2 regions of the Undibacterium sp. genome follow, and region 1 is predicted to be linked to the other one. Evidence: riboswitches for the same ligand, from Rfam matches in the RefSeq annotation. Region 1 holds a riboswitch; the other holds the start of a gene.

What was found. Region 1 has a riboswitch for cyclic di-GMP ahead of Q8K39_RS21135 (response regulator). Riboswitches for the same ligand answer to the same signal wherever they lie in the genome.
Region 2: it holds a riboswitch for cyclic di-GMP, as region 1 does, so the genes downstream of both, Q8K39_RS17995 (S53 family peptidase) here and Q8K39_RS21135 (response regulator) in region 1, are expected to answer to the same signal.

The regions. Positions count from the first base shown of each region.
Region 1 covers NZ_JAUXQE010000038.1:14,727-27,313, forward strand. Annotated here, with positions in the region: gene bioF (8-amino-7-oxononanoate synthase) at 1-834, shown strand, start outside; gene bioD (dethiobiotin synthase) at 834-1,529, shown strand; gene bioB (biotin synthase BioB) at 1,542-2,570, shown strand; gene Q8K39_RS21125 (acetyl/propionyl/methylcrotonyl-CoA carboxylase subunit alpha) at 2,713-4,713, shown strand; gene Q8K39_RS21130 (pyridoxine 5'-phosphate synthase) at 4,920-5,648, shown strand; cyclic di-GMP riboswitch class I at 5,814-5,898, shown strand; gene Q8K39_RS21135 (response regulator) at 5,938-6,846, shown strand; gene Q8K39_RS21140 (PleD family two-component system response regulator) at 6,916-7,281, shown strand; gene Q8K39_RS21145 (chemotaxis protein CheW) at 7,317-7,862, shown strand; gene Q8K39_RS21150 (methyl-accepting chemotaxis protein) at 7,941-9,746, shown strand; gene Q8K39_RS21155 (response regulator) at 9,813-12,587, shown strand, end outside.
Region 2 covers NZ_JAUXQE010000035.1:178,689-191,275, reverse strand. Annotated here, with positions in the region: gene Q8K39_RS18060 (VOC family protein) at 1-26, shown strand, start outside; gene Q8K39_RS18055 (YciI family protein) at 63-413, shown strand; gene Q8K39_RS18050 (VOC family protein) at 425-829, shown strand; gene Q8K39_RS18045 (VOC family protein) at 897-1,301, shown strand; gene Q8K39_RS18040 (alpha/beta hydrolase) at 1,494-2,438, shown strand; gene Q8K39_RS18035 (NAD(P)H-dependent oxidoreductase) at 3,036-3,605, opposite strand; gene Q8K39_RS18030 (pirin family protein) at 3,695-4,396, opposite strand; gene Q8K39_RS18025 (LysR family transcriptional regulator) at 4,516-5,433, shown strand; gene gluQRS (tRNA glutamyl-Q(34) synthetase GluQRS) at 5,443-6,363, shown strand; gene Q8K39_RS18015 (hypothetical protein) at 6,496-6,969, opposite strand; gene Q8K39_RS18010 (hypothetical protein) at 7,183-7,431, opposite strand; gene Q8K39_RS18005 (hypothetical protein) at 7,434-7,628, opposite strand; gene Q8K39_RS18000 (hypothetical protein) at 7,690-8,358, opposite strand; cyclic di-GMP riboswitch class I at 8,627-8,713, shown strand; gene Q8K39_RS17995 (S53 family peptidase) at 8,797-11,670, shown strand; gene Q8K39_RS17990 (multicopper oxidase family protein) at 11,763-12,587, opposite strand, start outside.

The DNA of each region.
Region 1 (12,587 bases):
GACACAACCGTATTTTCTGAAGCCCTGAACCATGCATCATTGATTGATGGTGCGCGCCTCTCGCGTGCCACCGTGCAGGTATTCCCGCACCGCGATTACACAGCGCTGGAACGCATGCTGCAACAATGCAAGACCAAGCACAGGGTCGTTGTCACCGACAGCGTCTTCAGCATGGATGGCAATATCGCTGAACTGGGTGCATTGCTGGCAATTTGCGAGCGTTATGATGCCTGGCTCATCGTTGATGATGCCCATGGCTTTGGCGTGCTGGGCCAGCATGGCCGTGGCGTGCTGGAGCACCTGAATATCAAGTCACCGAATCTGGTGTATATGGGTACGCTGGGCAAGGCTGCCGGTGTTGGCGGTGCCTTTGTTGCGGCTGACGCGACCGTGATTGAGTGGCTGGTACAGCGCGCTCGTTCTTACATTTATACGACCGCTGCCGCACCTGCACTGGCGCATGCCTTGCTGACCAGTATAGACATCATTGCAGGCGAAGAAGGCCAGCAAAGACGTGCACATCTGCAGAAACTGATAGGCCTGTTCAGCGATGGCCTGCATTTGCAAGTCTGGCAGGGCATGCCATCGGATACTGCCATACAACCCGTCCTCATTGGTGACAATGCTGCCATGCTGAGGGTAGCTGGCAATCTCATGGACCAGGGTTTGTGGGTAGGTGCGATACGCCCGCCTACCGTGCCTGTTGGGACGGCACGCCTGCGCGTGACACTGTCTGCCGCACATACTGAGATCCAGGTCCTGCAACTGGTGCAGGCGATTAACCGCCTGGATCAGATGAGTTATGTGGCCCAGTGTTTTGCCGAGGTGGCCTGATGCAAAAACGGCAGCATGACTTTTTCGTGACAGGCACCGATACAGAGATCGGCAAGACTCTGGTCAGCGCTGCCATGCTACATGCATTGCAGGCGCAAGGTTTGCGAAGCGTGGGCATGAAACCGATAGCCGCCGGGGCAGAAATGCGTGATGGCATCCTGCATAATGAAGATGTAGACATGTTGGTGGCAGCATCCAGCGTCAAGGCAGAGTTGACTCTGGTATGCCCTTACCTGATGCAGACACCAGCAGCGCCGCATATCGTCGCAGAGCTGGAAAATTTGAATATCGAACTGCCGCATATCGTCAACAGCTACCAGCAATTGTATGAACTCGCAGATGCTGTGGTAGTGGAAGGAGTCGGTGGTTTTTGCGTGCCACTGAATGCGCAAGTGACGACGGCAGACATGGCGCAAGCACTGGATTTACCAGTGATGCTGGTGGTTGGCATGCGCCTGGGTTGCATCAATCATGCATTGCTGACCGTTGAAGCCATCGCCACGCGAGGCCTGAAGCTGGCAGGCTGGGTTGCCAATACCGTTGACGCGAACATGCTGTACCCGCAAGAAAATATTGCCGCCCTGCGTGAGCGCATAGCAGCGCCCATGCTGGGGCATATTCCCCGTTTGAATGTTCCTGATCACGAGAAGGCAAAAGTTGCTGCCTCGTATCTGGATTTGAGTCAATTGAAGTAAAAGGAAACAAAGATGCAAGCTACTGATACGACTTTGCAAGCCATGCAATTCCAGCCACCGGTCAAGAAGATAGAAGCCGAGACCTGGCCCGTGGATGAAGTACTGGCTCTGTTTGATTTGCCCTTCAATGACTTGATGTTCCGGGCGCAAACTGCGCACCGCGCCAACTTCCCTGATGGCGATGTAGAGCTGGCGACCCTCTTGTCCATCAAGACCGGTGGTTGCGAAGAAGACTGCGGCTATTGTCCGCAAGCGGCGCGTTATGACACTGGCGTAGAAGCCAAGAAATTGCTGGATGTGCGCGAAGTGCTGGACGCTGCCAAAGCCGCCCGTGAAAACGGCGCAACCCGTTTTTGCATGGGTGCCGCCTGGCGTTCACCTAAAGACCGCGACATGGAAAAAGTAGAAACCATGGTGCGCGAAGTCAAGGCCATGGGTTTGGAAACTTGCGCGACTCTGGGCATGCTCAAGGAAGAACAGGCACAGCGTTTGAAAGATGCGGGTCTGGATTACTACAACCACAATCTTGATACTGCCCCCGAGTTTTACAGCAACGTGATTTCTACCCGCGATTACCAGGACAGGCTGGACACTCTGGGTCATGTGCGTAGCGCCGGTCTCAAAGTCTGTTGTGGTGGCATCGTCGGCATGGGTGAATCACGCCGCCAGCGCGCTGGCCTGATCGCGCAACTGGCGAACCTGAATCCTTATCCTGAATCGGTACCTGTCAATCATCTGGTGCAGGTAGAAGGCACGCCTTTGCATGGCCTGGACCCTCTTGATCCACTGGAATTTGTACGCACGATAGCGGTTGCCCGTATCACCATGCCCAAGGCGCGTGTGCGCCTGTCTGCTGGCCGTCGACAGATGGGTGAGGCAGTGCAGGCTATGTGTTTCCTGGCTGGCGCGAATTCGATTTTCTACGGCGATAAATTGCTGACTACGGCTAATCCAGAAGCACAGGATGACCGTGTCTTGCTCGACAAGTTGGGCTTGAAGACGCGTGGCAAGGTTGAGGCTAAAGCTGGTAGTTGTGGTTGATTAAAACCATAAATCTTCAGCACAGAGCACACAGAGAGAAAAATGAGACACAGAGGAAGGCAAAGTGAAGGAAGAGCCTTTTTCTGATGACAAATAATTGCAATTAATTATCGTCGATACATCCACCCAAAAGGTTAGAGACATGTTTACCAAAATCCTTATCGCCAACCGTGGCGAAATTGCTTGCCGTGTTGCTGCTACCGCACGTCGCATGGGCATCAAGACTGTCGCTGTGTATTCCGAAGCCGATGCCAACGCCAAGCATGTTGCAGTTTGTGATGAGGCAGTTTTGATAGGCCCTGCTGCCGCTAAGGAAAGTTATCTGCGCGCTGACAAAATCATTGAAGTCGCATTGGCGACTGGTGCGCAGGCGATACATCCTGGCTATGGCTTTTTGTCAGAAAACAGTGAATTTGCTGAAGCTTGCGCCAAGAATGGTATCGCCTTCATAGGCCCGCCTGCCTCGGCAATTCAAGCCATGGGCAGCAAGTCCGCCGCGAAATCATTGATGGAAAAAGCCAACGTGCCGCTGGTGCCGGGCTACCATGGCGATAATCAGGATGCTGATTTCTTGCATACCGAGGCTGACCGTATCGGTTACCCGGTTTTGCTGAAAGCCAGTGCTGGCGGTGGCGGCAAGGGCATGCGTGTTATTGAAAAATCTGCTGATTTCAAAGACGCACTGGCATCCTGCAAACGCGAAGCCATCAACTCTTTTGGTGACGATAAAGTGCTGGCAGAAAAATACCTGCAAAGACCACGTCATATAGAAATACAGGTGTTTGCTGATACTCACGGCAATTGCGTCTACCTGTTTGAGCGCGATTGCTCGGTACAGCGCCGCCATCAAAAAGTACTCGAAGAAGCACCCGCACCAGGCATGACGGCAGAACGCCGTGCCGCCATGGGTGATGCTGCCGTGGCTGCTGCAAAAGCAGTTGGCTATGTCGGTGCCGGTACGGTGGAATTCATCGCCAACCAGGACGGTTCTTTCTATTTCATGGAAATGAATACCCGTCTGCAAGTCGAACATCCGGTGACAGAAATGATCACTGGTACTGATCTGGTGGAATGGCAATTGCGTGTTGCTGCCGGTGAGAAACTGCCGCTGCAACAAAATGAATTACAGATACATGGTCACGCCATAGAAGCACGCGTGTATGCAGAAAATCCTGAAAAAGGTTTCCTTCCATCGATAGGTACTTTGCGTCATGCCCGCACCCCTGTTGCAGTGAATTTTGAACTCGGAGGTGCTACTGATCCGGCGGCTTTCCGTATCGATAGCGGTGTACGTGAAGGTGATACGATTTCCCCTTTCTATGACCCCATGATTGCCAAGATGATCGTCTGGGGCAAGGACAGGAAAGAAGCACTGGCTCGCATGGCACAAGCATTGGCGCAATATCAGATTGTTGGCTTGCACAGCAATATCGCCTTCCTGTCGCGTCTGGTCACCAGCACAGCTTTTTCTGGTGCTGATCTGGACACTGGCCTGATAGAGCGCAATCAGGCAGAACTGTTCCCGACACCGGTAGCGGCGAACCTGACTACGTTGGCACTGGCCGTCGTGTCCTTGCTGAACTCAGAGAAATCTACAAATGGTAGTGGTGACCCATGGCAATCCAGCCACGGCTGGCGCATGAACAGCCTGATGCAACGTAGTCTGCAATTCACTGAAGAAGAACAGACCCATGAAGTGCAGGTGACTTATTTGGCAGACGGCTGGCAAGTGCAGGCTGGTGCAGCGACAGCACAAGTCAAACTGGCGCTGGCGCATGAGAATGATATTGTCATCAAGATTGCAGACCAGACCGTGGCAGCCACCGTTGTGCGCGATGGTGAACATTTCCACGTCTTTAGTCAGGGCAGGCATACTGACCTGCATTACATCGATGCGCTGGCGCATGCCGGTGAAGCCGAGGCCGAGACTGGCCGCCTGACTGCACCCATGCCAGGAAAAATCGTTGCTGTGCTCGTCAACAAGGCGCAGGAAGTGAAGAAGGGCGATGCCCTGCTGATCATGGAAGCGATGAAGATGGAGCATACGATCTCTGCACCGCATGATGGTGTCATTGATGAAGTCTTGTATGCGATCGGCGATCAGGTGACTGAAGGGGCGCAGTTGCTAGCGTTTCAGCAGTAAGCTTGTCTGGAGTTCGTACCATAAAGCCAGCACTGTTGTGCTGGCTTATTTATTTCATCAGATCATTTAAGCAAAACAGATACACCAGCAAATCACCCCGCTGTGTTACTTGTACAAACCTGCAAGCAAGTCCATGATGAATACTTGAACAAGAAAAATCTGCAAAAAGCGATTTTTCATTACCTCGCCCAGACTTTGGAATCACCATGACCGCACTCTCCATCAACATCAACAAAATCGCCTTGCTGCGCAATTCCCGTGGCCGTAATTACCCTGACGTGCAGGCCTTTGCTGCCCGCTGCCTGGATCTCGGTGCGCGTGGGATTACCCTGCATCCGCGTCAGGATCAAAGGCATGCGCGTTATTCGGATGTGGAAACACTGGGTGTGCTATGCCAGGCGCGTGGTGTGGAATTGAACGTCGAAGGTTATCCTGCGCCAGACTTTCTCGAAGTTGTAAAACGCCACAAACCTGCTCAATGCACGCTGGTGCCGGATGCGCCAGATCAGCTGACTTCTGACCATGGCTGGGACTTGCGCAAGGATGCGGACTTTTTACGACCTGTACTGGCTGAACTCAGGGCACTGGGCATACGCAGCAGTTTGTTTGTCGACTACGACAATCAGGATATGCATCTGGCCAAAGAGCTCGGCGCAGACCGTGTCGAGTTATATACCGAACCCTATGCCGAGCATTTTGGAACGGCAAAGGGTGAAGAGATTTTCCAGGGCTTCGCGGCCGCCGCTAAACGCGCCCAGGATGCGGGCCTGGGTGTCAATGCTGGCCACGACCTGAACCTGAGTAACCTGACTAAATTCCTGACCATACCCGGCATACTGGAAGTGTCCATAGGCCATGCGGTCATCGTTGAATGCCTGGAGCAGGGCATAGCCGAAGTGCTAACAACATATGCAAAAATTTGTCAGCAAGCTTAAATTTTGCATCTTTTGCATGAGAAAATAAAAAGCAAAAAAATGTTAACTTTTCCCTTGTAGCTTACAAAATCATGAACTACATTGGGGTAACGGTGCTTCGCATGAGGCACTGTGGTTGGTGTACCGCCCTATGGATGAGAAGTAGTTCATAGGGATAGCATCAGCGTTGTTTAAAGGCAAACCATCCGAAAGAGTGGGACGCAAAACTACAGGGCCCTCGCTGATCATGGCAGGGCAGCCAGGTACCGTAATCCGCAACAGCGGTGTTTCGTTAAGAGGTAGGTCGCTCATGAACAGCATCTCTACGGCGCTCCCCTGCGCTTCAAAAAAAATTCTGATTAGTGTATTTGGTTTGTCTGAGTATGAATTGCGTCTGGTGCGCAGCGTGCTCAGCTTGACCATGGCCAGTGGGCGCAAGCATTCCTATGCGCTGTTTGATGCCAGTCAGGCTGCTGATCCGGATATCGTCATACTTGACCCCGACAATGGTCAGGCCAGGGCTGCTTTGCAGGAGCTGATAACAACACGCAATATTCCTGAACCCGCAACCGTTTTTATTTCGAATGTGGGTCAGGCAAAGCCAGGTAAATATCATTTACTGCATCCCCTGGTTCCGACCAAGATGTTGGCTTTGCTGGATCAGGTAGCAGGTGAGCTGGAAAAAGTGTTGCCAGCGGAATTACCCGCCGGTGCCGCCATGCTTCAAAAGGCAGATATGAACAAAGCAGCTATTGTGCAACCACTGGTGCAAAAGAATTTTCAGGCAGCGGTCATGCAAACCGCTCATCGCGCTTTGATTATTGATGACAGCCCCACCGCAAGAATCAAGATTGACCTTGAATTGCGCTCCATGAAGATTGCTTCCGACTGTGCAGAAACAGGTGAACAAGCCTTGCAAATGCTGGAGAAAAAAAACTACGACATCATCTTCCTCGACATCGTCATGCCCGGTGCCGACGGCTATGAAATTTGCAAGATCATACGCCGCCATCCACAAACCAAGCGCACGCCTGTCGTCATGCTGACCAGCAAGTCTTCCCCTTTTGACCGCATACGTGGCTCGCTCTCAGGTTGCAGCAGCTATCTGACCAAGCCAGTAGAGCACCTTAAGTTTCGCGCTGTAGTGGAAAAGACCCTGACTGCAGGAGACGCCATCTTCACCATGGACAAGAATCAGGACTTGGCCATGGGCATCTGATTTTTTTGCAATTAGCTACCTTTGCCCTGGGGATCAGGGTGTTTCATCTACACATCTCGGGAGTACATCATGGGCATGAAAAAAGCACTCGTTGTTGACGATTCCACTACTGAACTGGCCAACATCAAAAGCATATTGACCGATGCCGGTTATGTGGTGATCACCGCGTCCAGTGGCAAGGATACTTTGGAGAAAGCCAAGGCCGAAAAACCCTCGATTATTTTCCTCGATATCGTCATGCCAGAGATGGATGGTTATGAAGCTTGCCGCAGTCTGACGCAAGACCCTGCAACCAAAGACATTCCTATCATTTTTGTCAGCAGCAAATCTCAAAAAGCTGACAAGATCTGGGGCCAGTTGCAAGGTGCCAAAGGCTATGTCGCCAAACCCTATACTGCTGACCAGATCATCGATCAGCTCAAAATCGCTGCCTGATTTCAATATCCTTTTACCCATGCATGGGGGCGGTCATGAGTCAAATCACATCCAGCAATGCCGGGCAGCCTACGGAATGGCTGCCACCCAGCATTGCTCTGGATCGCTACACTCCACCCGGTGATTTGTTGTGGAGCGATGTGGCACCGCTAGTCGAAAGAAAGCGTTATGGCTATCGCGTGGGTTCGCTGAATTTGCTGATCAGGGCTGAGGTAGGGAGTGAAGTGATACGACCACAGGCTGTTGCGCCTCTGCCGGGTGCAGCAGCCTATTTGCTTGGTTTGATCAACCTGCGTGGCAATCTGGTGCCCATCTTTGATCTGGGCCTGGTGCTTAGTGGCCGCAGGTCCGAAGTTGCGGCGTCTAAATTATTTTTGATACTGGACAAGGCAGAAAATGCCGTTGGCATGCTGATAGACAGTTATCCGCAACCGCTGACGGAATTGCGTACCATCACACAGATGCCGCAATTGCCAGCAACACTGGAAGCCCATGTAACAGCCGCCTTCGTCAAGGATGACAAGGTCTGGCTGGATTTCAATCATGAAAGTTTTTTTGAAAAACTCAGCCGTAGCGCATAGAGCATCAAACTTTAAGCAAAATCTGGCTGAACCTTGTTTGAATAAGCAGTCTTTGATGTTTTTCTTGTGGAGAGCAAAATGAAATTACGTACTCCGAATATTGGTATCCGTCTCAGTCTGGGATTTACAGCGGTGTTGCTGCTGTTGGCGGTAACTGCCTGGCTGGCGATGTCCAACCTGAAGAGCATCAATGATGGTACTCACCGTATTGTGGACGGCAGCTATCCCAAGGTTGTGCTGGCTTACAAGATGCTCGGTAACGTCAATGCCAATGCGCGTTCCATGCGCAATATGCTGCTCCTGAACGATCAATCGGCAGTGGAAAAAGAACAGCAATTGATTTTGTCACGCAGACAGAACCAGGAAGAAAATATCGCCAATTTTGAAAAGCTGATTACCAGCGATGAAGAAAAAGGCATCTTCCAGACAGCGACTGAAGCACGTACCAAATACGGTACTTCGCAAAGGGAATTCATGCGCCTGGCGACTGAAGGTAAAAAGACAGAAGCGACTACCTGGCTGCTGGGAAATCTGCAAGCCGATCAGGAAAAATGGTTTTCTTCCATGGATAGCCTGATTGATTACCAAACCAAGCTGGTGAACAGGGATGGTGCCGCAGCCGACAGTACCTACGTGACAGCGAAAAATGTGCTGGCGCTGGTGGCCGCGCTTTCCATCTTGCTGGTTGCGGGCGTTGCTTACTGGATGACGCGCAGCATCACCAAGCCGGTATCGCATCTGATCGCCGTTATGCAGAAACTGACGCAGGGCGATGCCACGGTCAGGGCGCGCAGTAGTCACCCTGACGAAATCGGCAAACTTTCACGCCAGTTTGACAAGATGGTGGATGAACGTGAAGCCAGCCGTAAATCCATCGAAGATGAAAATGAAAAACTCAATGAATCCGTGCTGGTCTTGTTGCAGGCGGTGGCGCAACTGGCGAGCAGAGATTTGACAGTAAAAGTGCCAGTATCTGCCGACGTGACTGGTGCAGTGTCTGATGCCTTGAACATGCTGACCAGCGAAACCGCCAAAGTGCTGCGCGATGTAAGTAATATTTCTGCCGACGTGACCGAGGCCACGCTGAAAGTGAAAGCGCAGTCCGATAACGTGATGGCAGCGGCAGCAGAAGAAAGGCTGGAAGTGGAACATACGACCTTGTCACTGTCGAATGCTTCTGAAGAAATGCGCAATATTGCTGACTTGGCACAAACCTGTAACCGCGCTGCTGACAATGCCATACGCTCAACACAACTGGCGATGGATACGGTAAACAGCACCGTGGGTGGTATTAACAGTACCCGCGACATCATACGTGAAACAGAAAAACGGATTAAACGTCTGGGTGAACGTTCACAAGAAATTTCCGGCGTGGTCGGTCTGATCAATGCGATTGCCGAACGTACTCACATCCTGGCGCTGAATGCCAGTATGCATGCGGCATCTGCCGGTGAAGCTGGTCGCGGTTTTGCGGTGGTTGCGGATGAGGTGCAAAGGCTGGCAGAAAATGCGCGTCAGGCGACGCTGCAAATTTCTGGCCTGGTCAATAACATCCAGCTGGAAACTTCAGATACGGTCAACACCATGAACTCGGCAATTGCCCAGGTGGTAGAAGGTAGCCGCCTGGCAGAACAAGCCGGTCTGCAAATGCAGGCAACGCAAAATGCGACGACTGAGCTGGTGGAATCGGTACAGCAAATTGCCATCAAATCCCACGGCCAGGCCAAGGCCAGCCAGGAGTTGCTGGACAGAGCGATACAGATCAAGAAAACCAACCAGGAAACCAGTTTGCAACTTGATGAACAATCTGCACAAACTACCAATCTGGTGGAATATGCAAGGATGCTCTTGTCTACCGTGCGCGTCTTCAAACTGGCAGCCTGATCCCAACAAACCTGCGCAAGAATTTGCGCAGGTTTCTTTCTTTCCAACTCACCCATCTGAGGCAGTATGGAACAGCTAGAAAACCATGCTACAGATTTCAGTCATGTCGTCCTCGGTGCCCTCGATGAGGTATTCAATGCCCTGGAAACTGATGCGACCCATTCAGCTGATGTCAGTGTAGTTACCCGTGCACTGGCTTGCTATATAGAGCAATTGCGCCGTATACGCGCGGCAGCCAGCGCTGCCGACATGCCTGGCCTGCACTGGGTCTGTGCGCTGATAGAACGTAATCTGATCAGCCTGTATAACCAGAACCGCAAACTCACCGAAGCAGAATATTATTTGCTCAGCGAGTGGCCTGATCTACTGGCCAGCCATGCCTTGAATCATGGTGACAAAAATATAGAAACCCTGATCGATCATCTATCGACAGCCAGCTGGCCCCTGCCTTTGAGTCACGGTGATTCTGGCGAATTACGGCAGTTACTAAATAGCGATCCGCTAACCCCCGTAGATGAGGTTGAGGACGCACCTGCACTATTCCTGGTGCCTGCTGCGACACCAGCATTTGCCGAAGCGGTGGTACAAATAGAGGCAGAACAGTTAAGCACCCCCAAACAGTCTTTCGACTTGCATGATGCCCTCGATGCACTGGTGATGACCCTGGCTGCCGATGAGCATTTTGGCCTGGGCGGCGAAACTGATGCAGCTACCCTGCAATGCTATGCCGCCCAATTGCAGGCGTTTTCTACATGTGCTGCGCAATTGTCCATGCATGCTGTGGCCGATGCCTGTCATGCTTTCGCCGATGTCGTCACCTTGAGATCTGAAGTCGCGAATGCCTTGAACGAGACAGAACTGAGTATATTGCAGCGCTTTCCTCTGATGCTGATGGACAGCATTGCCGATGCAGATAATCCTGAAGTAGTAGCGGGTTTGCTGGATGTCATTTATGACCCGGTATGGAATGGGACCGAGGCACTAGCAGAGCCATCAACAGAAATCGAAGTAAATGAAGCAAATGAAGCAACCGAGGCAACGTATACTGAACTGGAACAAAGCGAAGATACTGAACACGGCCTCGCCATGCAAGAAATCAGCAGCGACATGCTGGCCCTGTTTGCCAGAGAATTTGGCTTGATGGCTGACATGCTGGCAGCGGACCTGGCTGCCGTTGTAGCCGCAGGCGATGATGGCGAAAAGCGCCACCTTGCCTTGCAGAACTACGTCGAAGCCTTGCTGCGCATAGCAACAACTTCCGAATCTATAGGGCTGACTGCCTTACATCGTTTCTTATCCCTGCTCGCCAATCTGGTCTCAGCGCAAACTGAAGCTTTGGATAATCAACAAATCAGCTTGCTCAATGATTTGCCTGCCAAACTGACAGGCTATTTGAGTAATCCAACAGAAGAAGTACCTGCGCTGGAGTTGCTGGCTCTTTTGATGGACCAGGTCTGGTCCCAAACTGCGACTATGGATGGCAATGAGTCCCTGTTTGCAGAACTCATCAATGTCAACATTATAGAAGAAATTCACGATGGAGAAGAGCTTGCTGTCTCTATCACGGAAAGCGATGTTTCCATACAATTGCCGGATGATTTGAATACTGAATTATTTGATGGTCTCTTGCAGGAATTGCCAATACAGGTGGGCAGTTTTACCAGTGCCATAGAAAAATTTTCCAGCGGCGCTGGCAGCATGCAGGATGTAGAGCAGGCCAAGCGTGCTGCACATACGCTGAAGGGTGCAGCCAATACCGTGGGAATAGCCGGTATCGCCAACCTGACTCATCATCTGGAAGACTTGCTGATTGCGCTCAGCAATAAGCAAAGCCTGCCCGACCAGGCATTGTCAGAACTGTTGACCGAAGCAGGGGACTGCCTGGAAGCCATGAGCGAAGCAGTGGTCGATGGCGGTACTGCCCCGGCGCAGTCACAACAAGTCTTGCAGCAAGTTTGTGACTATGTCGGCTTTATGAACAGTGGTGAGTTCCTTGTGCGCAGTGAGCCTGTACCATCAAGCCAGTCAGTTGCAGTAACATCAGCAGCACAGCCTGCGAGCGTGGTGCTTGACCTGGTCGAGCCAGGTTCACACGCTGCAGAACCGATGCTGCGGGTACCAGCAAAAGTGGTCGATGAATTGCTGCGCCTGGCTGGTGAAAATGTCATCTCGAATGCGCAAATCCAGGAGCAATTGAAACAGACCCAGAAACAATCGAAAGCGATACAAAAGCACGATGTCCTGTTCCAGAAACTCATCGCCGATCTGGAAACACTGGTCGATGTACGCGGCATGAGCAGTCCACAGAAAAAGGCCAGTATCAGTACTATTGATGGTGATTTTGATCCGCTGGAGTTCGAACGTTATAGCGAGCTGCACACCATCACGGCACAATTGGTGGAAGCACGCACTGATGCCTTTGAAATGTCTAACCACATTGATGAGCAATTGCATGGCCTGGCGGAATTGCTGGAAGTTCAGCGCCGCTTGCAAATGGAAAACCAGCATGCCGTGATACGTACGCGCCTGGTGCCGGTGACGACCATCGTTTCGCGCCTGCAGCGCAGTGTACGCCAGACTTGCCGTTTGCTCGACAAACAAGTGAACCTGAACATACTCGGCGCAAATACCAATATCGATAGCAATATGCTCAATGATCTGACTGATCCATTAATGCATATCCTGCGCAATGCGGTTGACCACGGCATAGAGACAGCAGCCAGCAGGCTGGGTGTGAACAAACCCGCAGATGGCCTGATAGAACTGAGCTTTGCGCGTGAAGGAAATTCCATCGTCGTGCGTTGCAAGGACGATGGCGCAGGCCTTGATTATGCTGCCATA
Region 2 (12,587 bases), on a different contig from region 1:
TCAATGGCGAGCAACTGCCACTGTAACCTGATCAACGTTAATCCATCCTTGCTGGAGCAGCTATGAAATACCTATGCCTGGTTTATCTCGACAATGAACACTGGAATGCCTGTCCTGACGAAAAATGTGCCGTGTATGCCCAGGGCTTGCTGGACAGTGGTCATATGCTTGCAGCCGAGCCTCTGCATCCCGTACACACTGCAACGACCGTCAGGGTAAGGAACGGGCAATTGTCAGTCACCGATGGCCCATTTGCAGAAACCAAGGAAATGCTCGCCGGTTTTTATCTCATTGATGCCAGGGATTTGAATGAAGCCATACACCTGGCTTCAAAAATCCCGCCAGCCCAGCATGGCAGTATAGAAATACGCCCGGTGCGCACACTGGACTTGCCAGCAGCGATAGCAAATTAAAGGAGAACGACATGCACACGAAAATCTTTGTCAACCTGCCTGTGAAGGACCTGGCCCGCGCCAAAGAATTCTGGAGCAGCCTGGGTTACAGCTTTGACGCCAAATTCGCCGGTGAAAAATCCGCCTGCATCATTTTGGGTGAAAGCATTCTGGTCATGCTACTGGTAGAAGATCTCTTTGCCGGTTTCGCCCACAAACCCGTTTGCGATGCGCATGAGCGGGTGGAAGTCTTGCATGCTCTGACTTGCGATAACCGAGAACATGTCGATACTCTCATCGCAAAAGCCAGGGCAGCCGGTGCCACCATCCCCGATGAAGCAGATGATGATGGCTTCATGTATGCACAGGGTTTTTATGATCTTGACGGTCATGGCTGGAATTGCTGTGCATGGTCAACTGAAGCTGAATGCAAATAAATCGACATGACTCGCTGAGCCTGCCCGTACCGCTCAGTAACACTACTACAAATTAAAGGAAGACAAAATGCATAAGCAAATTTTTGTAAACCTGTCTGTCAAAGACCTACCCCGTTCCAAGGAATTCTGGAGCAACCTGGGTTATAGTTTTGAAGCAAAATTCACCAATGACCAGGGTGCCTGCATGGTGCTTGGAGAAAACCTGTTCGTCATGTTGCTGATAGAAGAATTTTTTGCCGGCTTTACCAACAAACCCATTAGCGATGCACGTGAACGTACTGAAGTATTGAACTGCCTGTCCTGCGACAGCCGCGAACACGTCGACAGCCTGGTGTCCAAGGCAAAAGCGGCGGGTGCCACAGTACCCAAGGAACCCGTAGACCATGGTTTCATGTATGTGCATGGTTTCCACGATATTGACGGTCATGGCTGGGAATTCGTGCACATGGTAGCCGAAGGCGATTGTAAATAAATCTGCGCAAGCTGGAGCTGCCCCACCAAACCGCTTGTTCTTCAGGCGGTTTTTTTATGAGTATTACTATCGCTTTCATGCAATTCGTCACGGCATATTCAAGCTTGGTCACATTGTCTGTCACCTCCCTTTTCTGACGCAGCACACTTGGATATCTCTATGTATAACTCCTCATGTCGCGGGAAATATGAAATGAAAATGTTTAGCCAGGCCAACAATCTATGCAGGTTCACCTCCTTTTTGTATCGTTTGATTAACTGTTTCATCCTTAGTCTGTTCGCGGCAGCTTCTACGCATGCAGCAATGCCAGATGCTGGCCATGACATTCAACCAGGTATCATCTATCACCGTACTGGTGATGAGGTGTTGACGGGGGATTTATACCGTCCCAAGAAAAACGGGAACCATCCTGTGCGGATTGCAGTGCACGGCGGTGACTGGCGTTTTGCCGATGCCAGCCTGTATAAGCACTGGGGACCGTATCTGGCAATGAATGGCTATGCCGTACTTGCGGTCAATTATCGTCTTGTGAAAGACAAGACTAATCTCTACCGGCCGGCAGTCCATGATGTACGAGCTGCCGTGCAATTCTTGCGTCAGCAAGCTGCGACTTACCAGCCTGATCCTGATCGCATAGGCTTGATGGGTGATTCTGCAGGGGCGCAGCTTGCGACTCTCGTTGCGCTGGCTGGTGATCAGCCTCCGTTCTCGGATGGCATGAATCCCACGACAAAGGTCAAGGTGTGCATAGGTATTTATGGCAGTTATGATTTGGCTGTGAAATGGGAGCATTCGAACCGCTGCTACCCTGATAATAATATTGCCCAGGGCTTCCCCGGCAGCAGTCTGATCGATAATCGAAAAATCTATTTTGAAGCATCACCGTTGTCGTATGTGACGCGTGATAATAATCGCACGCAGTTCTTGTTCAGCTGGGGGGCGAAGGATAAATTTGTTGATCCTGAAGAACAGTCGATGACTTTCATGCATGCCTTGAAGCAGGCGGGGTTTTCTGTGAGTTCTGTCGTGTTGAAAAATGCTGGGCATTATTGGGCTTCTGAGCCTATCAAGGTACCGGGGACTGATTCTGGGTATTTGGCACCGCGATTATTGCAGTTTTTAAAGGAGAAACTGTAGGGGATTTATTCCTGCAGCACTGTAGTAGATGTTCAGATATTTGCGTTGCTTATGCAACGGGATATTGATTGAACTGCCGCCCCCTCGAAGTCGTCATTCCACCGGGCTGGCGCTCCAGCGTGCTTAAAGCTGGAATCCACCGAGCTGCCGCTCCAGCGACGTTCGTAGCAAGCTATTTAAAAAATTAATTTCAGATTTATTCGTGTTTTACGCATCTTTTATTAATCACCTGCAAGCGTCATTTACGATTGCAGGTCGGGGGTAGCCCGACAGCTACATACCTTTCTTGCGTCGCCAAGAAAGGTATGCCAAAGAAGGCGACCCAGGCGTCGCTGCCCCCTGAAGGGGGTTCCCTTTGCTACGAGGCAAAAAATGGGAAGGCTCGAAAACTCGCTGCGCTCAAACATCGATCCTTCTTTTTCCATTTTCAGCCTCGCAGCAAAGGCATCGACACATGGGAACGACAAAAGTCAAAAGCAACGTCAACACGACGTATTTACATATTTCTCAAGCTAGTGGTGATTCAACGTTCTGGATCTCCATAGAAAAACCCGCCAATCAATATGGCGGGTCTTTTTACTTCTGCACTAATTCAACTCACTCAAACTTCTTAGCCACTTCCGCAATCCGCTTACCGAACAATTTCGCCGTTTCCAGGTCACCTGGCAGCGGGCCTTCTTCTGGTGAAGAGTCGGATGGGGATTGTGTCATCAAGCCGCTGAAGCTGCCGACGTAGTTGATGTCGTTGCGTGTGGCCGCTTTGCTGTTGGCTGGCATCAGGCCTGTACCTACCCAGATCATGGAGTGCTGCTGGGACAGGGTGAACAAATAATGCAGAGTGGACAGCTTGTCGCCATTCATGGTGGCAGAATTGGTAAAACCTGCGGCAATCTTGTCTTTCCAGACCTGGCTATACCAGGGCTTGGAAGAAGCATCGGCAAATTTTTTGAATTGCCAGGATACTGTACCCATGTAGGTTGGCGAACCAAAAACAATGGCATCAGCAGCGGCCAGGGTTTCCCATTGGGCGTCGCTGATATTGCCTTCGGCATCAATCTTGATGAGTTCAGCATCGGCACCAGCAGCAGCGGCACCTGCGTGTACTGCTTCTGCGGCCTTGGTTGTGTGGCCATAACCTGAATGATAAATAATCGCGACTTTAGACATGTTTTACTCCAGTGTGGATATTGAGTTTTTACGCAAAAAGACAAATCACTGGCGTGTTTTCACACCAGTGATTTGCCCGTGTTCACAACTTAATGGGGCAGATCAAATACCAGCACTTCTGCCTGTTTGCCTTGCTCCAGCACGAGTTTTTCTTCGGCTGTCATCATCACGGCATCACCTTCTTTCAGAGATATGCCATTTACTTGCAATTGACCACGAGCCACATGGACATAGGTCAGGCGATCAGTTGCCAGCGGCAATTCCTGCCTTTGTTCTGCATCAAACAAACCAATTTGCAGACGTGCGTTCTGGCGGATTTTGATGGAGCCATCGGCACCATCGCCGGAGACCACGAGGCGCAAGCGGCCCTGTTTTTCTTCACGGCTGAATTCTTTTTCACCGTACAGAGGTTCACCACCCAACTGGTCCGGCTGTATCCAGATTTGCAGCAAACGTGTGTGCTCGTTATTGGCCGGATTAAACTCCGAATGGCGCACACCAGTGCCTGCACTCATGTACTGCACATTACCTGGACGTATCGTACTGCCATTACCCATGCTGTCTTTGTGCGCAATCGCACCTTCGAGCACATAAGTAATAATCTCCATGTTCTGGTGCGGATGTGTACCAAAACCCATGGCAGGAGCGATCCAGTCATCATTAATCACACGCAAGGGGCCAAAGCCCATGTGTTGCGGATCGTAATATTCTGCAAATGAAAAACTGTGATGTGATTTCAGCCAGCCGTGCTCGGCGTGGCCGCGTTCTTGTGATGGTCTGAGCGTAATCATATAAGTCCCTTTCAAATTTCCTGAAGAATGTGTTCAGGCGATGTAGGCACTATATACGTGCAAACTTTTTGACATAAGGGTAGAATTTCATACAACTCATTCAAATTATTTGAACAAGCATGAATCTGACTCTTGAGGCCCTGCAAATCCTCGATGCGATAGACCGCAAGGGCAGCTTTGCGGCGGCTGCGGCGGCCCTGGATAAAGTGCCCTCGGCCATCACTTACAGCATACGCAAGCTGGAAGAAGATCTGGACGTGCTGCTATATGACAGGCGTGGCCATAGAGCCAAGCTAACGATCGCAGGGGAAGAGCTACTGATGCAGGGCAGGCACTTGCTGAACGCGGCTCAAGAACTGGAAAACCGCGTAAAACGCGCCGCCAGCGGCTGGGAAGCGGAGCTGCGCATCGTCATTGATGGCATCATACAATTCGAGGATATCATCCCCTTGATCAAGGAATTTGAACAACAGGCTTGTGGTACGCGTATCCGTATCAGCCAGGAGATTTTGTCTGGGGTCTGGGAAACCATGGTTTCTGGCCGTGCCGACCTGGCTATAGGTGCCGCCTATTACGGACCAGATGCGATACGCATGCAGGGCGAGTTCCAGACCCGTTTGCTGGGCAGCGTGGAATGGGTGTTTGCGGTGGCACCGCAACATCCACTGGCACAAGCTGAAGAACCGCTGACACCGGCGATTTTGCAAGCGTACAGGGCGATCGCTATCGGTGATACTGGCCTGACGCTGCCCTCAATGACGGCAGGCTTGCTAAGCGGGCAAGACACCCTGACCGTGCCTACCATGCATGCCAAGCTGGCAGCGCAACTGGCGTGCCTGGGATGCGGCCATTTGCCACGTCGCCTGGCTTTGCCACACCTGCGCAGCGGCGCGCTGATAGAAAAGAAGACCAGCGCCAACCGCCCGCCAGAAGACAACCGCCTGGTCTGGCGCAATGCCAACAAGGGCAAGGCATTGCTGTGGTTTTTACAAAAATTGCAAGACCCTGTCGTACAACGCATGTTGATAGGAAATTGAAGAATGTCCATGCCAACAGAAAAGATGACGCAAACATATACAGGACGTTTCGCCCCTTCACCAACTGGCCCCTTGCACATGGGTTCACTGGTCGCTGCCATGGCCAGCTATCTCGATGCAAAAGCCCATGACGGGCGATGGCTGCTACGCATGGAAGACCTGGATTTTGACCGCAATGTCAAAGGTGCAGGCCAGCATATCATCCACTCGCTGCAACGTTGCGGCATGCACTGGGATGGCGACATCACCTGGCAAAGCCAGCGCCAGCATCTGTATGAAGCTGCGCTGAAGAAACTGGGAGGCAATCTCTACCCCTGCGCCTGTTCACGCAAGGAAATCGCTGATTCTCGCCTGCGCCTGGGTGAAGCGGCCAGCCAGATATACCCTGGCACCTGTCGATATGGTCTTGCCCATGGCAAAATAGCCAGGGCATTGCGTCTGCGCGTGCCAGATTGCACTTATGAATTTCATGACCGTCTAGTCGGCAGGCAAACACAAAATGTTGCTAGGGAGGTAGGTGATTTTGTACTAAAGCGTGCCGACGGGTTTTGGGCCTATCAGCTTGCAGTGGTGGTTGATGATGCTGGCCAAGGCATAAGCCACGTCGTGCGCGGTGCCGATTTGATCGATTCCACAGCGCGCCAAATCTGTCTGCAAACTTTGCTTGGTTTGCCAACGCCAGCTTACTTGCATGTACCTGTGGTCACCAATGCAGATGGAGAAAAACTGTCCAAGCAAACTGGGGCACTGGCATTTGATCGCGGTGACAATGATATTTTGCATGAGGCATTGATACCAGCAGCTCAGTTTTTGGCTTTATATCCGCCAGCAAGTTTCAGCAACATAGAAGAGTTCTGGCAATGGGCAACTCTTGCCTGGAAAAACAAACTCGACAACACAACAATCTTGAGAGAAAGCGCCAACGCGTGATCGAAGGCGACTGGATACGCAGTGTTCTGCTAACTTCAGTTAACACAATAAAGTTGCTTGTAAATATCTGCCTTAGAATAAGGAGTCAAGTCGCAGGTCAGGGGCTAATCGGAACAGGATGCGGTGCCGCCATCAGTCTCTGCCATGACCCCGCCCATGACCATTTCCGCGACCATGATTCCGCTCGCGACCTCTTTCATTACCGCGCCCCCGCCCATCGTCGCGCCTGTCATACTCGTGTTCACGATAATAGCCATCGCGATAACGCGGCACTACCTGCGTGTTGTACCAGTTCTCTTGAACAAAGTACACCTGACGATCACAGGCATCGTAACGGTAGCAGCTTTTCCCCCATTTATTCCTGTGACCTGGTGGCACCACTAAATACATAGGTGGCCGTACTACATTTCCCCTTTGTACGATGCGCGGTTCACGGTAAATTACACTTGGTTGCGGGAAGTTTCCTATATCCACATGACCATAAAATCCTGGCTGTCCAAATTGCACTGAGACGCCAATATCCTGTGCCTGTGTCAGATTCGTTATGAATACTGAAGCACAAGCAGCACCTGCCAACAATATTTTACTGACTGTCATGGTTTTCATTGCATACCCCTTTTTATACTCGCTCCGAGAATTACTTACCGTGTTTATCATCCATAACGTTCATGCAGCGCATCTGGTAACTTCATTTGCGAACATTCTGAAGGCTTAGTCTTAAGCGGTCTGTACGTTAGCCAACACAATGACCGTACCTGGCATATCTTTACATATTGTCGGACACCTTATTCTCAGGAAAATCAGGGTATGCGCTTCGGACTATTTGTCATGTGAGTGGATATCATGAATGCCATTCTTCAAGCGGTGGGTTCCATTCCCCCAAAGAATTTCATCGTTGTATTCATCAATATAAACGGGTAAAAGTCTACGCTCATCCAGCAATTGATCCCAGTCTAGCAATATAGGAACAGTCTTATCGCTGCGCATTTGAAAAGCTGCCGCTTCGTCAAATTTACGCAATATTCCCCACACTGTTAATTGGTCCCGCACGGCATTTTCTTTCAGCATCTTCACGATAAAAACACGGCGAATGACGTTGCTTGATTCAAACCATCCTGATGCTCAAGATTGCGCTCTAGCTCCCGCACAGCCCATGCATGGTTTTCATTACCCAAATCATTGATTAACCTGGGCAAGACATCGCCACGACCATACCAATGTGCAATCCGGTCCCAGGGCAAGCTTCTGATATTTTTCAAAGTCATGAATAGTCAGCTGCATCAACACGATGTGTATTTTCTCGAAATAAAATGCGCAGTTGAGGAATCATTTGACTGGGAACCCCGCAGCCCATTGATGTGCTTTCTGATCCAGTAATGCGCGGCGCTCTGCCGGGATCTTGGTTATTAGTTGTGCCAACGTGGTTCTGTGAGATGAGCAGGCAAATTGGGCGTCACGCTTGCCAAATTTACGCTTGAGTACACACTCAAGCTGATTGGCACCAGCCACGTCTTCATAGGCAGTTTCCAGCGCTTCTGGCAGGGTTGCTTGATAACGCAATACCAATTGTGCTGACATGCCACGGTAAGCCGGGTCAGTCGCACCGGCCAGATGGGTATATTTGACGGCGTCCTTCAATGCAGCATAGGCATCAGCATTCTTTTTGATATTCGGAATACCAGGATTCGACGTCGTCTCGCTCGTACCTTCAGCACTGCTCATGGTCATCGACCAACCTGAATTTTCTGTGATCTTTTCTTCCAGACATGCGAGACGATTATTCGCTTCGGCAGCAACCATGGTCAATGCTTCAACATTTCCTTCATTTGCCAGCTTGCGGTTCTTGTTCAACCAGCTCTGAAAATCAGCGCGCAAGGGTTTGGCGGTGATCAGGTCGCAATCATCCAGGCTGATTTTTTCGGCATGTGAATTTGCACCAATCAGTGCCAGGACAAGCGGAAAACTCAGGCGTAATTTTTTAAGACGCATTTTCATATATCGTTTACTTCTTTCAAATAAAAAGGGCGGATAGAACACTGCTTTAAGTGCACTCATGCTGCCAGAGCAAAAAAACAAGGGAAATGATTTTACAAATTAACACTCTTGTTTTAATCAAAAGTCTACAAAACAACTTTCATCCGCTTCTGTTATCAAAGCGAAATCGAAGCTTGTTTTCACTGCATTGTTTCAACAATCCTTGACATTTTTCTGCTTTATTTTTGAGCAGAATATTCTTACCCTGAATCTGTATTCTTTATTTTCCAAAACTTGAGGGCAAACCCGTTGAAAAGCGGGGACGCAAAGCCACCGACCTAAAGCGCGACAGCGTCATGGTAGCGGGGTTGCCGGTGATGGTATCTGCTCGATTGGTTTTTGACAGCTCATACCATTAAACGTTGTATCACCGCCCTCTGCTCATATCGGAGTGCATTCGTGATCATCGAAAACAAAATATCTAGCAAATCTCTTAAGCCCCTGACCTGGATGAGTGTCCTGATCAGTGCAAGTATCCTTTCTGCATGCGGCGGCGACAACCCACAAGTCAACAGCGCAACTGTCGCCCTGCCACCAGCGGAAGTTGCCACTGGTATGACAACGCTGGATGCAACGCTGCCTGTCTTGCCGGTAGACGTGGGCGCGCAATCTACCCAGCATACGTTTCACCTTGCTCCTGTTCTACTTGATGCGCCAGCAGATGTCGACGTCAACGACAATAGCCGATCCGCTGGTCTGCCTGTAGCACGTCAGTCTATTCCTCGCGACATGCTGGGCGTTCGCGGGCGCGGTCTGACGGTGAGCACAATTCGCTCCATGCCTCGTGACTTACTGGCACCTCCTCCTGCTGGCGACAACGTGCAACCTATGGCTGGCGCGGGTGTGGTATCCACTTACACGCCAGCACAAATACGCGCAGCCTATGCGCTACCAACTTTACCTGCCAGTACCAGCGGTCTGACTGCCAGTCAAGCTGCGCAGCTAGGTGCCGGCCAGACAATCTATATTGTCAATGCCAATCATGATCCGAATATCGTCGCAGAGCTCAATGCATTCAATCAAAAATTTGGCCTGCCCGCATGCACAGTAAAAAGCATTCCTGCCACGACTGCATTACCGCTTGCTGCCGCGTCTGGCAGTGGCTGTGAGTTCTCTGTCGTTTATAGTACAAGTGCTGGCGGCATGAGCAGCACTGTTCCTGCCTACAATTCTGGCTGGGCAACTGAAATTGCGCTTGACGTGCAATGGGCTCACGCAACAGCGCCACTGGCACGCATTATCTTGATCGAGGCGGCGGACGCGTCCATGAACAACATGGTGGGCGGTATTAAATTGGCTAATGCCATGGGTCCAGGAGTCGTCTCCATGAGTTTTGGTGCGCACGAAGGTAGCTGGACTGCCAGTGTTGAGAGCGCCTTCACCACTCCCAAAATGACCTACTTGGCAGCTACCGGTGACAATGGCCCTGCAGTGGAATGGCCAGCTGTTTCTCCCAATGTCGTCGCTGTTGGTGGCACCAGCCTCACCTACTCCGGCACCACTCGCAGCGAAGTGGCCTGGTCCAACACCGGTGGTGGTGTAAGCGCCTATACCGCAGTACCAAGCTATCAAAACAACACAGTACCTGGACTGGGAACACCGACACGCAGGACTGTCGCTGATGTCGCTATGAATGCTGATCCTAACACTGGACAGTATGTGGCGATCATGACACCAGGTAGCAGCACTGTTAACTGGGTCAGTGCAGGTGGTACCAGTCTGGCGACACCGCAATGGGCCGGGGTTATCGCGATAGCCAATGCAACTCTTGCACAGGCTGGAAAACCAATGATGGGCGCACCGCATGCTGTGCTTTACAACAAGATTGCGACGACACCAGGCAACTACGCCAGCAGCTTTGCAGACATCGCCAAAGGCAGTAACGGTAGCTGCGCAAGCTGCGCTGCAAAAACGGGACATGATCAGCAAACTGGCCTCGGCACACCGAACGTCAGCAGCTTGCTAAGCACACTCGGCGGCACGGTAGTCGCAACTGCCCCGACCGTAACGTCAGCCAGTATCAGTGGGCAAGTAGGCACAGCATTGAGCTTTACCGTATCGGCTACTGCAAATAATCCCCTCACTTATACATTGAGTGGCAATCCTTCAGGCTTGAGCATTAATAGCAGCGGTATCGTCACCTGGGCCAAACCAGTGGCAGGCACTTACACAGTCGTTGTCACTGCATTGGATGCAAAGACTGGCCTGAGTGGCAAAGGCACTTACACTGTCATCATCGCTGCACCTACGCCACCAGCCATTAAAGCGACCTCGATTAATGGTAAGGTCGGTACGGCATTGTCGTTCAACATCACGGCAACTTCGACCAATCCTTTGACCTACAGTATCAGTGGTGCCCCAAACGGGATGACAGCGACAACAACTGGTGCTGTTTCATGGTCAACCCCAGTTGCGGGAACCTATTCAGTCACAGCAACCGCATTGGACGCAAAAACTGGATTGAGCAGCAAAGCTGTGTACACCGTCGTCGTTGCCGCAGCTACACCACCGGTCGTAACCGCAGCCACCATCAACGGAGTGTTCGCTACTGCCCTGAGTTTTAATGTGACTGCCACTTCCAGCAACACGATGACTTACAAACTCACCGGTGCACCTTCTGGCATGACTATCGGCACGACCGGTACCGTAAGCTGGCCATCGCCTGTCATTGGGACTTATTCAGTCACGGTGAATGCAACCGACAGCAAAACTGCCCTGACTGGAAAAGCGGTCTACACCGTGGTCATTGCACAGCAACCTGCTCCCGTCGTTACAGCAGCAACAGTCAATGGCATGGTTGGCACGGCCTTGTCGTACACCGTTATCGTCAAGACCTCGAACGCGGTCACTTATACAATGACAGGGGCACCTGCCGGCATGGCGATCAGTGCAGGCGGTGTCATCACCTGGACCAGCCCTGTTGCAGGGAACTACGCCGTCACCATGATCGCAAAAGACAGTAAAACAGGCTTGAGCGGCCAGGCCGTCATCAGCTTCAATGTCATCGCATCTGGTTTAAGTATCAACGCGCCAGCAATGACAGGTACTGCCGGCAAAGCCTTGACAGGTTCTATCAACATCAGTGCACCTGGCGCGACATCTGTTTCTATCTCCATCACTGGCGCGCCCTTGGGCCTGGGATTCTCAATGAGTGGGTTGAGCATTACTACCAATTGGGCAAGCCCGATTAGAGGCAGCTATACCTTGGTGATTACGGTCACGGACAATCTCGGCAGAAAAACCACAGCCAACGTCCCGATCAAGATCAACTAAAACCCAACCAAAAGCGGAGCCATTTGCTCCGCTTTTGTTTTGAGGAACAGCTTACACAAATGACGCTTTCCGGTTCCTACATGCCGATTATCTCAGTGGCTGCCATGTGCTTGCGGCTTCCTGACATGCACCTCTAGTTCTGGGTGTGCGTGCCCCATCCTGGTGTGGACGTCAGGAGGCTGGCGTGGTGCGTCACTGACAGGGCCTCCATATTCATAGGCAACTGTCCCCTTGGGATGTTGATACCAGCCTGGGTCTTTATAGTCACCCGGCTTCTGGCCCTTGCGCACTTTGACGACGCTGAACATGCCGCCCATCTCCAGCCCGCCAAACGGCCCTTCGCCTGTCATCATGGGAATGGTGTTGTCCGGTAGCGGCATTTCCATTGCACCCATGTCAGCCATACCCTTGTCTCCCATGGTCATGTAGGAAGGAATGAGCTTGTTGATCTTGTCAGCCACGTCCTTGTGATCGACTCCTATCATCGATGGCACGTTATGGCCCATGGCATTCATGGTGTGATGGCTCTTGTGGCAATGGAAGGCCCAGTCGCCTTCTTCATCTGCGACAAATTCTATTTGCCGCATCTGACCCACAGCCACATCCGTAGTCACTTCCTGCCAGCGTGCAGTCCTTGGAACTGGCCCGCCATCTGTGCCTGTCACTGTGAATTCATGACCGTGAATGTGGATGGGGTGATTGGTCATCGTCAGATTGCCTATGCGTATCCTGACCCGGTCATTCTTGCGCACATTCAGCGTATCGATGCCGGGGAAGATACGGCTATTCCATGACCACAGGTTGAAATCTGTCATGGTCATGATGTTAGGCTTGAAGGCACCAGGTTCTATGTCATAGGCATTGAGTAAAAAGATAAAGTCCCTGTCCACTTCATCAATTTGAGGGTGCTTATTTTT